2 regions of the Mesorhizobium sp. WSM4808 genome follow, and region 1 is predicted to be linked to the other one. Evidence: riboswitches for the same ligand, from Rfam matches in the RefSeq annotation. Region 1 holds a riboswitch; the other holds the start of a gene.

Region 1 (4,412 bases):
GGTCAGGTCGGTGATCGCCTCTTCCTGGGTCGGATAGAGCTTTGCCTCCGCGCCTGCCTTGCCATACTCATTCTGGGCGTAGTCGGCCTGCGTGGTCGAAGCCTGGGCGCCGACCGTCTTGCCGGCCAGTGCCGGTGGTTCGGTCGAGCTGAGATCGCTATCCTTCGGCGCCACCAAAGCGAGCGGTGTCGTGTAATATTTGTTGGTGAAGGCGACCTGCTTCTTGCGCTCCTCGGTGATGCTCATCGAGGCGATGATGGCGTCGAATTTCTTCGCCTGCAAAGCGGGAATGATGCCGTCCCAGTCCTGGGTGACGATCTCGCACTCGACCTTCATCTGCGCGCATAGTGCATTGGCGATGTCGATGTCGAAGCCTTCGACCTTGCCGTCAGCGGTAATGGTGTTGAACGGCGGATAGGCGCCCTCCGTGCCGATCTTGATTTTCTCCTGCGCCTGCGAAAGCGAGCCGGCCGCCACCACCAGCATGGCAGCGCCTGCTGCCGATATGATCCATTTTGAAATCTGCATTTTCTTGGTTCCCCTTGCAGTGTTTCGTTTCAAGGTCAGCGTAACCAAGCATGGCGGGGCAGAGTCAGGCAAGCTGAGTCTGGTCGGGACCGAAGGCCATCAATCGATTAGGTCGATTTCAAATTCGGGTAGCCTTTGCCACTTGGCAAAAGGATTTGGATCACGCCGCCAATACTCCAGCACTTTGACTGGCTCAACACTCAGGTCGCCGTTCTCGGCGTGCAAACCTGCTGGAGGCTCGCCCATTGCCAAAGTCTTCGACCGGGTCAGATGGTCGGCTCTCTCAAACTGGGCGGTGTGCCCGCATATCAACTGCAGGTATTCAGGACCACCGCGCGCCCGAGCCAATACAAGGAGGCATTCCGTTGGCCTACCATACGCGCCCATGCCTGGACGAAACGGAGCAAAGCGCGGCACGTCATGGACATCCCACCAAATCGGTTTGCTGTCGGTTAGCGATAAGATGTCGTCATAGGGGTCGTTCATTGAACTCACCGCTCTTCCAGTACGAACCATCTCCTGGCCGAGTTTTCACAAGAGCTCCGCCGGATCAAGTATTCAGCGCGCGGCGCGGAAATGCTTGGACAGCTTCAGGCCCTGCGCCTGATAGTTGGAGCCGAGATCGGTGCCATAGAGGGCCTGCGGCCGCTTCAGCATATGCTCGTAGACCAGCCGGCCGACGATCTGGCCATGGTCGAGAATGAACGGCACTTCATGGCTGCGCACTTCCAGCACCGCCCGGCTGCCGGTGCCGCCAGACGCGGAGTGGCCGAAGCCCGGATCGAAGAAGCCGGCATAATGGACGCGGAATTCGCCGACCAGCGGATCGAAGGGCGTCATCTCGGCGGCGTAGAGCGGCGGCACGTGCACCGCCTCCTGGCTGACGAGGATGTAGAACTCGTCGGGATCGAGCACCAGTTCGCCGGCGCCGCTCTTGTGGATCGGCTCCCAGAAGTCGACGACTTCCTGCGCGGCGCGCTTGTCGACATCGACGAGGCCGGTGTGATGCTTGCCGCGGTAGCCGACCAGGCCGTTTTGGTCGCCGTTGAGGTCAATCGACAGCGCGATGCCGCCGCCGGAAATGTTCGGCGGCTCGGTAGCGACCAGCATCTCGGCGCGATGCAGGGCGTGCAGCTCGACTTCGGAGAGCAGCGCATTGCCGGTGCGGAAGCGGATTTGCGACAGGCGTGAGCCGGTGCGCACGACGATCGGGAAGGTGCGGGGGCTGACTTCCAGAAACAGCGGGCCGTGATAGCCGGCAGCGATCTTGTCGAACTCGTGGCCGCGATCGGTCATGACCCGGGTGAAGATGTCGAGCCGCCCGGTCGAGCTCTTCGGATTGGCCGAGGCCGAAATATCAGCCGGCAATGCCAGGCTTTCAAGCAAGGGCACGATATAGACGCAGCCGGTCTCCAGCACCGCGCCCTCGGCAAGACTGATCTCGTGCAGCTGCAGCCGGTCGAGCTTTTCCGAGACCTTGTGGTTGGGGCCGGGCAGGAAGGAGGCCCGCACCCGCCAGGCCTTGTCGCCGAGCCTGAGATCGAGACTGGCCGGCTGGATCTGGTCGGCGTCGAGCGCACGCGCCGACTTCAGCGCGCCGGACTGGAACAGCGCCGATATGTCCTGATCGGGAAGAATGCCTGTCTGCCGCAAGGCTCCACTCCTAGGTCAGACGTTTTTCTTGTCGCAGGTTCTGGTCGCAAAACCGTGGAACACTTTTGCGGAACCTGCTTGGTACAAACCTCTTAATGAAGCCGGCAATTGACGCAAGCGTGGCGCGGGTCTAAAGGGTCGTTATCCCGTGGTGATTTGGCCGGTCGGCTTGCAGCCACGTTAAACAAGTCGCTAAAGGACCGTCGGGCCGCAAGGCCGTATGGACCGGTTGCGACTTTCGCGGCCGGTTTTTTTGTGTCTGGAAGAAAAGCGATGAGCACCAAGAAGCACAACTGGAAGCCTCAGACGGCACTCGTGCACAGCGGAACGCTGCGTTCCGGTTTCGGCGAAACGTCGGAAGCGATCTACCTCACCCAGGGCTATGTCTACGAAACGGCGCAGGCCGCCGAAGCCCGTTTCAAGGGTGAGGAACCGGGCTTCATCTATTCGCGCTACGCCAATCCGACCGTCGACATGTTCGAAAAACGCATGTGCGCCCTGGAAGGCGCCGAAGACGCGCGCGCCACCGCGTCGGGCATGGCGGCGGTGACGGCCGCCCTTCTGTGCAGCGCCAAGGCCGGCGACCATATCGTGGCGGCACGTGCGCTGTTCGGCTCCTGCCGCTGGGTGGTCGAGACGCTGGCGCCGAGATACGGCATCGAGGCGACGCTGGTCGACGGCACCGACATCGCCAACTGGGAAAAGGCGGTCAAGCCGAACACCAAGCTGTTCTTCCTGGAAAGCCCGACCAATCCGACGCTGGAAGTGGTCGATATCGCCGCTGTCGCTTCGCTTGCCAATTCGATCGGCGCAAGGCTGATCGTCGACAATGTCTTCGCCACGCCCCTGCAGCAGAAGCCCTTGCAGCTCGGCGCCCATATCGTCGTCTATTCGGCGACCAAGCACATAGACGGCCAGGGGCGCTGTCTCGGCGGCGTGATCCTGTCGGACAAGAAGTGGATCGACGAGAACCTGCACGACTATTTCCGCCATACCGGCCCAAGCCTTTCGCCCTTCAACGCCTGGACGTTGCTGAAGGGCCTGGAGACGCTGCCGCTACGCGTGCGCCAGCAGACGGAAAGTGCCGGCCGGATCGCGGATTTCCTGGCCGAGCGGCCGGAAATCGCCCGCGTCATCTATCCCGGCCGCGCCGACCATCCGCAGGCCGACATCGTCAAGAAGCAGATGTCGGGCGGCTCGACACTGATCTGTCTCGACGTCAAGGGCGGCAAGCAGGCGGCCTTCGCCTTGCAGAACGCGCTCGACATCGTCTTGATCTCCAACAATCTCGGTGACGCCAAGAGCCTGATCACCCATCCGGCGACGACGACGCACAAGAATTTGAGCGACGAAGCGCGCGCCGAGCTCGGCATCGGGCCGGGCACGCTCAGACTTTCGGTTGGGCTGGAGGACACCGACGATCTGCTCGAGGACATCGCGCAGGCGCTGAAGGCCAGGTAGCGCGCGCGAGCGTCGTCACAGGATTACAGGCCGACCGCCTTGCGCAGCACTTCGTTCATGCGGGTCTGCCAGCCATCGCCAGCGGCCTTGAAGCGGTCGAGAACGTCGGCGTCGAGGCGTAGCTGTACGGCACGTTTGGGCCGGGCAAGCGGCGGCCGGCCAACCTTGCGGCGCGAAACGGCATCGGTTGGCTGCGCATCCGGATCGGCTTCGGCCGCAGCGGTGATCTTGGCATCTTCTTCGTCGGTCATCGCGGCAAGCGCCTTTTTGGCCAACGCCAAAGCGTCAGCACGTGACAGCTGGGGCGCAGCAGCCTCACGGCGTACGATCGTCTTAGAGGTTTTCGACATAGTCCGTAATTTCCTGCCTTGTGGCCTTGCGCAGCGAAATAACGCGGATGGCGTATCGTCGCTCGACATAAACCATCACATGGACGCCAGTTCCGATCAGACCGATGGCAACGAGGCGGTCCTCGCCAAAGTCCTCGCTGTCGTCGAGCCTGATAGCGGCGTTGGCGAAGTCGAAGGATGGTGCGATCGCAAATCCACGCCATGCTTGGCCCTGTTCGTCCTGGCCTTGTTTTCATCCCACTCGAACTGCATCGCCGCCGGTGCGTTCCCATAAATTATGTATACACAAAAATAGAGCCTAACGCAACATTTCCGTATATACGATAATTATTCCAGCGGTCAAACCTAGCTGACGCCTTCAGGCGCCGGACGGCGTCTCTTCCAGCTCGGCCGTCTTGGTGCCGATGGTCATCGCATTGC
Region 2 (4,412 bases), on a different contig from region 1:
GTCGCCCATATGCGCCAAGCCACGATGGGCCCGCAGATCATCGAATACCTGCACAAGATCGATGCCACGCTGGAACCTTTCGGCGGCCGTTTTCTGGTCCATGGCGGCGATGTCGAGGTGATCGAGAACAACTGGCCGGGCCATCTGATCATCATCGAATTTCCCGACAGGCAGCATGTGCATGGCTGGTACAATTCGCCCGCCTATCAAGCGATTCTGGCGCTGCGCACGGACAATTCGGAGGCCGACGTGGTGTTTGCTGACGGCGTCGAACATCCGCACAAGGCCACGGACATCCTCGATTAGCTTGCGGCTACTGCCGTTTCAGCAGGAACACTGCCTGCTGGCCGAAGAAGTTCCAGAACCACCACGGCATCGACAGGCCGATCTTCTGGCCGTTGGCGTCGAGAGCGGTTGCCTTCTCGACGGTCGCGCCGAGCTCGTCGCACAGATTGACGAAGTCGCGGATGGTGCAGAAGTGGATGTTGGGCGTGTCGTACCAGGAATAGGGCAGGTCCTTGGTCACCGGCATGCGGCCGTTGACGAACAGTGACAGACGCACACGCCAATGGCCGAAATTGGGGAAGGAGACGATGGCGCGATTGCCGATCCTGAGCAGTTCGTCGAGCACCAGCTTCGGGTTGCGGGTGGCCTGCAGCGTCTGCGAGAGGACGACGAAGTCAAAGCCCTTGTCGGGATAGAATTCGAGATCCTTGTCGGCATCGCCCTGGATGACCGAGAGGCCGCGCGCCACGCATTCGTTGACGCCGCGCTGCGACAGCTCGAGCCCACGGCCGTCGACCTGCTTGCTGTCCTGCAGCAATTCGAGCAGCGAGCCGTCGCCCGAGCCGACATCGAGCACGCGCGACTGTGGTGGGATGAGGTTGGCGACGACTTCAAGGTCGACGCGCTGGTCGCGGTTGACGCTCATAGGCCCAGCCCTCTCGCCCTGGCGGCCGAGCCGATGAAGCCGTTGATGGCGGCAAACAGTTCCGGCTCGTCGAGCAGGAATGCGTCGTGGCCGCGGTCGGTCTCGATCTCGACGAAGGATACCGATGCTCCGGCGGCGTTGAGCGCATGCACGATCGAGCGGCTCTCCTCGGTCGGAAAAAGCCAGTCCGAGGTGAACGACACCAGGCAGAAGCGGGTTTTCGTGCCGGCGAAAGCATCGGCCAGCCGGCCGCCATGGTCGGCGGCAAGGTCGAAATAGTCCATCGACCGCGTCATGTAGAGGTAGGAATTGGCGTCGAAGCGATCGACGAAGGTCATGCCCTGGTGGCGCAGATAGCTTTCGATCTGGAAGTCGGCGTCAAAGCCGAAGGTCAGCGCTTCGCGATCCTGCAGATTGCGGCCGAACTTGCGGTGCAGGGCGGCTTCCGACAGGTAAGTGATGTGGGCGGCCATGCGCGCCACCGCCAGGCCCTTTTCCGGGCGTTTACCGTGCTCGAAATATTTGCCGCCATGCCAGTCCGGATCGGCCATGACAGCCTGGCGGCCAACCTCATGAAAGGCGATGTTCTGCGAGGAATGGCGCGCGCCGGTGGCGATCGGCAGCGCCGAGAAGACGCGCTCCGGATAGCTCGACGCCCATTCCAGCACCTGCATGCCGCCCATCGAGCCGCCGAGCACGCAAAACAGTTTCTCGATGCCGAAATGGTCGATCAGCATCTGCTGCGCCCGCACCATGTCGCGAATGGTGATAATGGGCAGGTCAAGCCCGTAGGGCTTGCCGGTGGCGGGATTGGTCGAGGCCGGACCGGTGGACCCAAGGCAACCGCCGATAACGTTGGAGCAGATGACGAAGAAGCGATTGGTGTCGATGATCTTGCCGGGGCCGATCAGCACTTCCCACCAGCCAGGCTTGCCGGTCACCGGATTGGTGCTGGCGACGTGCTGGTCTCCGGTCAGTGCATGGCAGACGAGGATGGCGTTGGAGCGGGCATCGTTCAGCGTGCCGTAGGTCTGGTAGGCGATCTGGAACGGTGACAGCAGCGTGCCGGCGTCCAGCTTGAGCGGCTTGTCGGATCCAAAACGCAAAACCGGGCTCGACGGCTGGTCGACCTCGTTGTTGGTTTTGCGGGCGCGCAGAACGGCCATGACATCCATCTCACACTTTGAGCCCACGCATCGCGCTTGTCGAAAGTCGAGGCCGATACGGGTGTCCGGCCGGGGCGGACAACAAAAAACCGGCATTGCAGTCGCAAAGCCGGTTACAGGATGCAAACGGCCCTTTAGCAAGTTGTTTAACGTGGCTGCAAGCCGACCGGCCAAATCACCACGGAAGTTCGCACCCCTTCTAGGGCTGTGGCGCGCCGTCGTCAACGGCCAGCCCTGGGCGATGGCTGTCGCCTCTCGACATTGCAGGCCACGGCTTGTATTTCCGCTGCGGCTTCCCTCAGGAAGCGTTCTCGACGGATTTTGCGACATGAGCCAGACACCGGACCAGGCACGTCCAACCCCGCGTGCGGGCATCATGGACATCGACGCCTATGTGCCGGGCAAGAGCACGGCGCCCGCCGGCGTCGCCAAGGTCCACAAGCTGTCATCAAACGAGAATCCGCTAGGGCCCTCGCCGAAAGCGATCGAAGCCGCGCGCGAGATTGCCGGCAAGCTCGACATCTATCCCGACGGCACCGCCAGGCGGCTGCGCGAAGCGATCGCCGAGGTGCACGGCCTCAACCCGCAGAACATCATCTGTTCCAACGGTTCCGACGAGATTCTCGGCCTGCTGGCGCAGACCTATCTGGCGCCCGGCGACGAGGCCGTCATCACCGAACACGCCTTCATGGTCTACAAGATCTACATCCAGTCGGCGGGTGCCGTTCCGGTGACGATCAAGGAAAGAGACGAGCGCGCCGACATCGACGCCATCCTGGCTGCGGTCACGCCGCGCACCAAGATCGTGTTCCTCGCCAATCCCAACAACCCGACCGGCACCTATGTACCGTTCCAGGAGGTACGCCGGCTGCATGCCACGCTGCCGAAGAACGTGCTTCTGGTGCTCGACGCGGCCTATGCCGAATATGTCCGCCGCAACGACTATGAGGCCGGCATCGAACTGGTCGGCAGCACCGAGAACGTGGTGATGACCCGTACCTTCTCCAAGATCGGCCTGGGTGGCGCGCGGATCGGCTGGATGTATGCGCCGATGCATATCGTCGACGCCATCAACCGCGTGCGCGGTCCCTTCAACGTCAATGCGACGGCGATCGAGGCCGGTATCGCAGCCATCCGCGACCGCGCCCATGTCGAGCGCAGCGTGGCGCACAACGAGACCTGGCTTGCCTGGTTGAGCGAGGAATTCACAAAGCTCGGGCTGCGGGTAACGCCGAGCGTCGGCAATTTCGTCCTCATTCATTTTCCCGATGACCAGAAGCATTCGGCGGCGGCGGCGGACGACTATCTGACGGCGCGCGGCTATATATTGCGGCGCGTTTCGGGCTATGGCTTTCCCAACGCGTTGCGCATGACCGTCGGCACCGAAGAGGCCAATCGCGGCGTTGTCGCCGCTCTCACGACATTCCTGAAAAGCTAGAGACCATGACATCACCGATGTTTGAAAAGATCGCGCTGGTCGGCATCGGCCTGATCGGCTCGTCGCTGGCCCGCGTCATCCGCCGCGAAGGTCTCGCCCGTCACTTGGCCATTTCGACCCGCAGTGCCGCGACACTGGCGCGAGCCGAGGAACTCGGGCTGGGCGATAGCTATACTACCGATGCGAGAGAAGCTGTCCGCGATGCCGACCTGGTCATCGTCTCGGTGCCGGTCGGCTCGTCCGGCGCGGTGGCCGAGGAAATCGCGCCGGCGCTGAAGCCGGGCGCGATCCTCACCGATGTCGGCTCGACCAAGGCGTCTGTCATCGCGCAGATGCAGCCTTATGTGCCTGAAGGTGTCCATTTCATTCCCGGCCATCCGCTGGCGGGCACGGAAAAATCCGGCCCCGACGCCGGTTTCGCCGACCTGTTCGACAATCGCTGGTGCATCTTCACGCCGCTGCCCGACACCAACCCGGACGCGCTGGAGAGGCTGTCGGAGTTCTGGCGCCGCTGCGGTGCCAACATCGACACGATGGACCCGCAGCATCACGACATGACGCTGGCCATCGTCTCGCATTTGCCGCACATCATCGCCTACAACATTGTCGGCACCGCCGATGATCTGCAGTCGGTGACCAAGTCCGAAGTGATCAAATATTCGGCTTCCGGCTTCCGCGACTTCACCCGCCTTGCCGCCTCCGACCCGACCATGTGGCGGGATGTCTGCCTGCACAACAAGGACGCCATCCTTGAAATGCTGGCGCGGTTCTCGGAAGATCTGGCGTCGCTGCAACGCGCGATCCGCTGGGGCGACGGCGAAAAGCTCTTCGATCTGTTCACCCGCACCCGCGCCGTACGCCGCTCGATCATCGAGGC

The links. A riboswitch is a leader RNA that binds a small molecule or an ion and turns the genes downstream of it on or off. The one in region 1 is predicted to bind S-adenosylmethionine.
Region 2: another riboswitch for S-adenosylmethionine. It lies ahead of metX (homoserine O-acetyltransferase MetX); the one in region 1 lies ahead of AC0L2U_RS09675 (O-succinylhomoserine sulfhydrylase).

Annotation. Positions count from the first base shown of each region.
Region 1 covers NZ_JBVVQX010000004.1:414,681-419,092, reverse strand. The annotation lists gene AC0L2U_RS09690 (ABC transporter substrate-binding protein) at 1-528, opposite strand, end outside; gene AC0L2U_RS09685 (hypothetical protein) at 628-1,014, opposite strand; gene AC0L2U_RS09680 (2'-deoxycytidine 5'-triphosphate deaminase) at 1,087-2,181, opposite strand; SAM riboswitch at 2,320-2,397, shown strand; gene AC0L2U_RS09675 (O-succinylhomoserine sulfhydrylase) at 2,455-3,642, shown strand; gene AC0L2U_RS09670 (BrnA antitoxin family protein) at 3,666-3,893, opposite strand; gene AC0L2U_RS09665 (hypothetical protein) at 3,910-4,266, shown strand; gene AC0L2U_RS09660 (ceramide glucosyltransferase) at 4,351-4,412, opposite strand, start outside.
Region 2 covers NZ_JBVVQX010000006.1:40,676-45,087, forward strand. The annotation lists gene AC0L2U_RS12585 (DUF1330 domain-containing protein) at 1-306, shown strand, start outside; gene metW (methionine biosynthesis protein MetW) at 314-931, opposite strand; gene metX (homoserine O-acetyltransferase MetX) at 928-2,097, opposite strand; SAM riboswitch at 2,212-2,289, opposite strand; gene hisC (histidinol-phosphate transaminase) at 2,426-3,535, shown strand; gene AC0L2U_RS12605 (prephenate/arogenate dehydrogenase family protein) at 3,541-4,412, shown strand, end outside.